3 regions of the Massilia endophytica genome follow, and region 2 is predicted to be linked to each of the others. Evidence: predicted binding sites of a transcription regulator. Region 2 holds the regulator's gene; each other region holds the start of a gene.
What was found. The regulator LexA, encoded in region 2, represses DNA repair genes until DNA is damaged. The targets are predictions, from matches to a motif close to ACTGTATNNNNATACAGT.

Region 1 (2,261 bases), 120 kb from region 2:
CGGCGTATGCCCCTCGGGAATCAGCTCGTGCGGATACTCGTACTTCAGCTCCTCCAGCGAGAATGCGCAGCTGCCCGCAATGCGCATGGTCTCTTCCAGCGCGCGGCGCGGATAGACGTTGGCCAGCCGCAGCCGCGAACGCAGGTGCTGCTCGGCGTTCTGCGACAGTTCGTAGCCGCATTCCGCCACCGGGCGGCCTACCCGCACGGCGGTCAGCATGTCCTGCATGGGCTTGCGCGAGCGTACGTGCATGCAGACATGGCCCGCCGCCACCACAGGCATGCCGTGCTGCAGCGCCACCTCGTCGATGCTGATGCGGTGCGCGTCGTCGAAGGCGCGCTGCAGCATGGTCAGGCCGATCCAGCTATGGCCGCCGAAGGTGGCGGACATCCACGCCGCCTGGCGGTGCAGGCGGTCCACATCCCCCGCCTCGTACACCGGATAGTCGGGCAGCAGGATCACGGCGCAATCGGGCAGGCCGCGCAGGTGGGCGCGTTCGGGCGGTGGCGCCGCGAAATCGTCCGGATGCAGCAGGTAGCTGCCCTTTGCGATGCGGGTGCGGGCCAGCGTGATCATCTCGGAGAGGTTGCCGTAGCCGTTGCGGTTCTGCGCAATGGCCAGCAGGGACAGGGCATGGCTGCCATCCGGATTGGTGAGGCGGAACCAGCTGCCGATGAGGAGCTTGCCGTCCCACCCATGCCGCTTCGCTTCCCCGTGTGCACGCACTACGCCCGCCAGAGAACACTCGTCCGTGATGGCCAGCGCCTCGTAGCCCAGCTCCATGGCGCGCAGCACCAGCTCCTCGGCGTGCGAGGCGCCCTGGAGGAAGGAAAAGTTCGTCATGCAGAACAACTCTGCATAGGCGGGCAATCCGAACTGTGAGCGGGGAACCATGGCTTAATACTGTACAAACATACAGTATTATACCCCTCCCCCACGCGTTCCGGCGGAGTCCGTTATGCTGTGAAGTATGGAAACTTTTGAATTGAAATGCTTCGGCGTGCGCGCCGGTGAAGGCAACCTTGCTCTCGTGATGCTGAACGACACACGCGACGAAGCGGCACGCCAGCGCTTCGCCGCCGACGCTGGCAAACCCGCCACCGTTTTCGTCACCGCCGGCGACAGCGAGGCCGCCTACACGCTGGACTACTTCTATCCCCACACCCGCAGCCCGCTCTGCCTGCACGCCACCCTCGCGGCTGGACGCGTGCTGCTGGACCGCCAGCCCGGCCCCCTCATTGTGCGCACGGCGATGCGCGGCCAGCTCCTGACCCTGTCCGCACAGGACGGCCGCATCTTCATCGGCATGGCGCGCCAGGCGGCGCCTGACGTTCCGCTGCCGCCCGAACTGCCCGGCCAGCTGCTGGCACAGCCCGGCGTCGTCCTCGCCTCCCCTCCCGCCATTGCCTCGGTCGGCAGCCCCAAGCTGCTGCTCGAAGTGCAGGACAGCGCCACCCTGCAAGCCCTGGAACCCGACCTGCCTGCCGTCCTCGCCTGGGGCAAGGCCCACGGCGTAAGCGGCTGCTACGCCTGGTGCCGCCGCAGCGACGGCAGCTTCGAAGGCCGCAACTTCAACCACCTCGACCCGGCGCTGGAAGATGCGGCCACCGGCGTGGCCGCTGGCGCACTCACGGTCCACCTCGGCCGCAGCGTCAGCCTCTACCAGGGCGCCCGGCAGGGCCAGCCCTGCCGGATCGACACGGTGCTGGAGGGCGAACACATCCTGATCGGCGGAGCCGCCGAAGCGGCCTAGCTGTTGCGTTGTACATACAGTAAATAATGTATGTTCGCAAAATTGTCACAAGACCAAAATTAGTCATAGTTCACCATGGACCGGTTCGCATAGAATCAAATTTTTCCATGGGAGATGCCAACGTGTTTTCAAACTCCACGCTTCGTAAAGCTGTATTGCTGGCCCTGTATGGCGGCACCGCCCTCTCGCTGGCCCCCGCCGCCCTCGCGCAAACCGCTGCCCCTGGGGCCAAGAGCGATATCCAGACCGTGAATGTGGTGGGTTCGCGCCGCGCCGTGGCCGCCACCTCCACCACCGACACCGTGGTGCCGGTCGACATTATTCCGCTGACCCGCGCTTCCGAGCAGGGCGGCCAGTTCGACCTGTCGCAGACTTTGACCTTCGTGTCCCCCTCCTTCAATTCCACCCGCCAGACGGGCGCAGACGGCGCCGACCTGGTGGATTCGGCTGCCCTGCGCGGCCTGGGCTCGGACCAGACCCTGGTGCTCGTAAACGGCAAGCGCCGCCA
Region 2 (2,261 bases):
GCCGGCGGCGGTGAAGCGGCAGAACTTCTTGCGCTTGAACAGAGGATTTTGCTGCTTGCGCTTTTCTTTCAGCTTAGCTTTGTTTTTGTCGAACTTTTTACCGAATGCCATTTTAGGCTCCTGTATCTAAATGTGCGCTGCTCTCGGCAGCACGGAAATCAATGATGTGAAATACCAGGCTTTTGCTGTTGCGGTTTTTCTTGGCCAGGAAACCCGTGAACTCGTAGACTCCGCCCAGGGCCGCCGCGTTGAACCGTCCTGAAATCTCCCCCGCAGCGACTGCGGCGATGTCGAACTCGGTCAATCGGGCGATGCCTGCCTCCATCTGTTGCGAACTGTGCTGCAGTACTGCATTCACAATCGGCAGACCGGCCGGGGTGTAGCGCAAGGCGTCCCGTTCGGTGATGAGGGCGGTGAACTGGAGTTGGTTCAGTTCCGTTTCCTGCTAAGACTTAGGCCGCTGCGGCTGCTGCTGGTGCTTCGGCGCGATGGCTCTTGGCCGCGTCTTCACGCTGGACCGACTTCATCATCGGCGAAGGAGCGGTTTCCGCTTTCTTCATCTTGACGGTCAGGTGACGCAGCACGGCATCATTGAATTTGAATGCGGTTTCCAGTTCGACCAGAGTCTCGTTGTCGCACTCGATGTTCATGCAGATGTAGTGTGCCTTGGCCAGTTTCTGGATCGAGTACGCCATTTGACGGCGGCCCCAATCTTCCACGCGGTGCACGTTACCGCCGCGCGAGGTCACGCTGGCCTTGTAACGTTCGATCATCGCGGGCACTTGCTCGCTTTGGTCCGGATGGACGATAAATACGATTTCATAGTGACGCATGCAAACTCCCTTAAGGACTGTGAAAATAGCCCACCCCGGCGTCAAGACGAGTGTGGGAAGAGGTAAGCCCGCAAGCATAGCAGGTTTCGCTGCTGATTGGAAGAGCGGCCAGGGGGACAGACCCCTTTAAGAAATATTTCGCCCAAAACAACAAATTCCTTGCAATATCCCTCGCACTGTACAAAAATACAGTCTGTCGATATCCACAGTGACACACCATGATCAAGCTGACTGCAAGGCAAGAAGAAATCCTCAATCTCATCAAGGACGCGATCGAGAACACCGGATTCCCGCCGACCCGCGCCGAGATTGCGGCCGAGCTGGGCTTCAAGTCCGCCAACGCCGCCGAGGAGCACCTGAAAGCGCTGGCGCGCAAGGGCGCCATCGAAATTACCGCCGGCACCTCGCGCGGCATCCGCCTGCTGGGCTCCTTTGCCGAGTCCAGCACGCCGATGGCGCACGTCCCTGCCCCGCTACTGATGAGCCTGCCGCTCATCGGCCGCGTCGCCGCCGGTTCCCCCATCCTGGCCCAGGAAAACCTGGAGACGAGCTACAGCGTCGACCCCAGCCTGTTCACCTCCAAGCCGGACTACCTGCTGAAAGTGCGCGGCGAGTCCATGCGCGACGTGGGCATCATGGACGGCGACCTGCTGGCCGTGAAGAAGGTGGACAGCGCCAAGAACGGCCAGATCGTCGTCGCCCGCCTGGGCAACGAAGTCACGGTCAAGCGCTACCGCCGCGTGGGCTCGGTGATCGAACTGCTGCCGGAGAACTCGGACTTCAAGACCATTACCGTCAACCCCGATGACGAGTTCGCGCTGGAAGGCTTGGCCGTCGGCCTGCTGCGCACCTGGCACTGAGCATGGGGTTCCAGCTTTACGGCAGCTGCGAGTCCGGCCACAGCTACAAGGTTCAGCTGATGCTGAACGTGGCGGGCGTGCCGCACGAGTACGAGGAGATCGACCTGCGCCTGGCGCGGGAAGACCGTCCCGAGCCTTTCCGCAGCCTGGCGAAATACGGCGAAGTGCCGCTGCTGGTGCATGACGGCAGGCCCTATGTGCAGTCCAACGCCATCCTGCTGCACATGGCCGAACACCTGAACGCCTATGGCGGCGAAACGCAGGAGCGGCTGGAACGCGTGCGCGAATGGCTGTTCTGGGAAGCGAACCGGGTCGGCATGTCCATGGCCCACCTGCGCTTCGGCCAGAAGTTCGACGACGAAGGCGCTTATTCGGGCACGGTGCTGCCCTGGTTCCGCCGCCGCTTCGATGCGGACATGATCCGTCTGGAAGAAGAGCTGGCGGACGGCCGCGCCTTCATCCTGGACGACCAGGTCAGCGCAGCCGATTTTTCCCTGTGCGGCTATATGTACTGGCCCGGGCAGGCCAGCGTGAGCTATCCGCCGCTGGTGCAGGCCTGGCTGAACCG
Region 3 (2,261 bases), 970 kb from region 2:
GCTTCCGGGACGCACCGGCATGGAAGCGGTCCGAAAGTCATCGTCATGCATGGGGACCGGGACGCAACAGTCCATCCCGCGAACGGGCAGCATATCGTGGCCGCAGCGGCCGCTTCGCACAGCGGCAGCGCGCCGGTGTCCCAAACCGGGAAGGCGCCGGGCGGGCGGCGCTATACCCGGTCCAGGTATCAGGACGGGAATGGCCAGGTGATTGCCGAGCACTGGGTGCTGCATGGAGCCGGGCACGCCTGGGCCGGCGGCAGCGCGGACGGGACTTATACGGACTGCGCAGGCCCGGATGCGAGCCGCGCCATGCTGCAATTCTTCGGCCTGCTGCCGCGTCGGGAGGGGAGCAGCTAGCCGGGTCAGCCCAGGTCCAGCTCGATCCACGTCGGCGCGTGGTCGCTGGGTTTTTCGCGGCCGCGCACTTCGCGGTCCACGCCAGCCGCCACCAGTTTGTCCGCCAGCGCGGGGCTGAGCAGCAGGTGGTCGATGCGCAGGCCTGCGTCGCGGCCGAAGGCATTGCGGAAGTAATCCCAGAAGGTGTAGATCTTTTTGCCGGGATGCATGGCGCGCAGGGAATCGGTCCAGCCTTGCGCCACCAGGCGGTGGAAGGCCTCGCGGGTCTCGGGGCGGAAGAGCGCATCGTCCACCCAGCGTTCCGGCTTGTAGACGTCAAGCTCCGTGGGCATCACGTTGAAGTCGCCGGCCATCACCACCGGCGCGCCTGTCGCCAGCAGCTCCTCGCCGCGCTTGATGAGGCGCTCGAACCATTTGAGTTTGTAGTCGAACTTGGGCCCCGGCGCCGGGTTCCCGTTGGGCAGATAGAGGCAGCAGATCACGATGCCGTTCACCACCGCCTCGATATAGCGGCTCTGCGCGTCCTCGGGGTCGCCCTGCAGGCCGCGCCCGATCTCCTGCGGCTCCACGCCGCGCGCCAGGATGGCAACGCCATTCCAGCTTTTCTGACCGTGCCAGATGGGGCAGTAGCCCGCGTCGCGGATGGCCTGCTCGGGGAATTTCTCCTGCGGCGCCTTCAGCTCCTGGAGGCAGGCTACGTCCGGCTGCTTCTCTTCGAGCCATTGCAGCAGGGCGGGCAGGCGGCTGGTGATTCCGTTGACGTTGAAGGTGGCGATCAGCATGGTCCGGTTCTCTCAAGTTTTCGCTATTGTGCACGGAGTGCGACACGATTGCCGCACCGATGTCCTGTCTTGGACAGAAAATGATAGACTGTATGTCTATACAGTATTGAAGCAGGCATGGAAACGATCGACAAGCTGGAAATCCTGGCGGACGCCGCGAAGTACGATGCGTCCTGCGCCAGCAGCGGCGCGCCGAAGCGTTCCTCCGAAGGCCGCGACGGTATCGGCGCCACGAACGGCATGGGCATCTGCCACAGCTATACGCCGGACGGCCGCTGCGTATCCCTGCTCAAGATCCTGCTTACCAACTTCTGCGCCTACGACTGCCAGTACTGCGTGAACCGGCGCAGCTCGAACGTGCCGCGCGCCCGCTTCTCCGTGCAGGAAGTGGTCAAGCTCACGGTCGATTTCTACCTGCGCAATTATATCGATGGCCTCTTCCTCAGCTCGGGCATCATCCGCTCCGCCGACTATACGATGGAGCAGCTGGTGGCCGTGGCGCGCGAGCTGCGCGAGGTGCACCAGTTTCGCGGCTATATCCACCTGAAGACCATTCCCGATGCGGATGCCGCGCTGATCGAGGCGGCGGGCCGCTACGCCGACCGCCTGAGCGTCAACATCGAGCTGCCAACGCAGAACAGCATCGAGCAGCTGGCGCCTGAGAAGAGCGTGCATACCATCAAGCTCGCCATGGGCAATATCCGCCTGAAGCTGGACGAGAAGGAAGCGGAGCCGAAGGCGCCTGTCTTCGCACCGGCGGGCCAGAGCACGCAGATGATCGTGGGCGCGGATGCGAGCGACGACCAGCGCATTCTCAGCACGGCCGAAACCCTGTACGGCAGCTACAAGCTGAAACGTGTCTATTACTCCGCCTTCAGCCCCATTCCGCAAAGCCCGAAAAGCGTGCCGCTCGCGCCGCCGCCCCTGCTGCGCGAACACCGGCTCTATCAGGCGGACTTTCTCCTGCGCGGCTATGGCTTCCAGGTGAAGGAGCTGTTGCCCGCCTCCGGCAATCTGGCTCTCGACATCGATCCCAAGCTCGCCTGGGCCCTCGCCAACCGCGAGCATTTCCCCATGGACCTGAACCGCGCGGAGCTGGCGATGATCGCGCGCGTTCCC

Region 1: LSQ66_RS15205 (error-prone DNA polymerase) is a predicted target of LexA. The motif match lies at 903-920, and genes of this name have one in related genera.
Region 3: LSQ66_RS19090 (putative DNA modification/repair radical SAM protein) is a predicted target of LexA. The motif match lies at 1,230-1,247, and genes of this name have one in related genera.

Annotation. Positions count from the first base shown of each region.
Region 1 is NZ_CP088952.1:3,315,250-3,317,510, forward strand. Features, by position in the region: gene LSQ66_RS15205 (error-prone DNA polymerase) at 1-843, opposite strand, end outside; gene LSQ66_RS15210 (PhzF family phenazine biosynthesis protein) at 971-1,753, shown strand; gene LSQ66_RS15215 (TonB-dependent receptor plug domain-containing protein) at 1,861-2,261, shown strand, end outside.
Region 2 is NZ_CP088952.1:3,195,529-3,197,789, forward strand. Features, by position in the region: gene rpsR (30S ribosomal protein S18) at 1-111, opposite strand, end outside; gene priB (primosomal replication protein N) at 113-433, opposite strand; gene rpsF (30S ribosomal protein S6) at 453-833, opposite strand; gene lexA (transcriptional repressor LexA) at 1,052-1,693, shown strand; gene LSQ66_RS14595 (glutathione S-transferase family protein) at 1,696-2,261, shown strand, end outside.
Region 3 is NZ_CP088952.1:4,166,824-4,169,084, reverse strand. Features, by position in the region: gene LSQ66_RS19100 (extracellular catalytic domain type 1 short-chain-length polyhydroxyalkanoate depolymerase) at 1-360, shown strand, start outside; gene xth (exodeoxyribonuclease III) at 366-1,142, opposite strand; gene LSQ66_RS19090 (putative DNA modification/repair radical SAM protein) at 1,260-2,261, shown strand, end outside.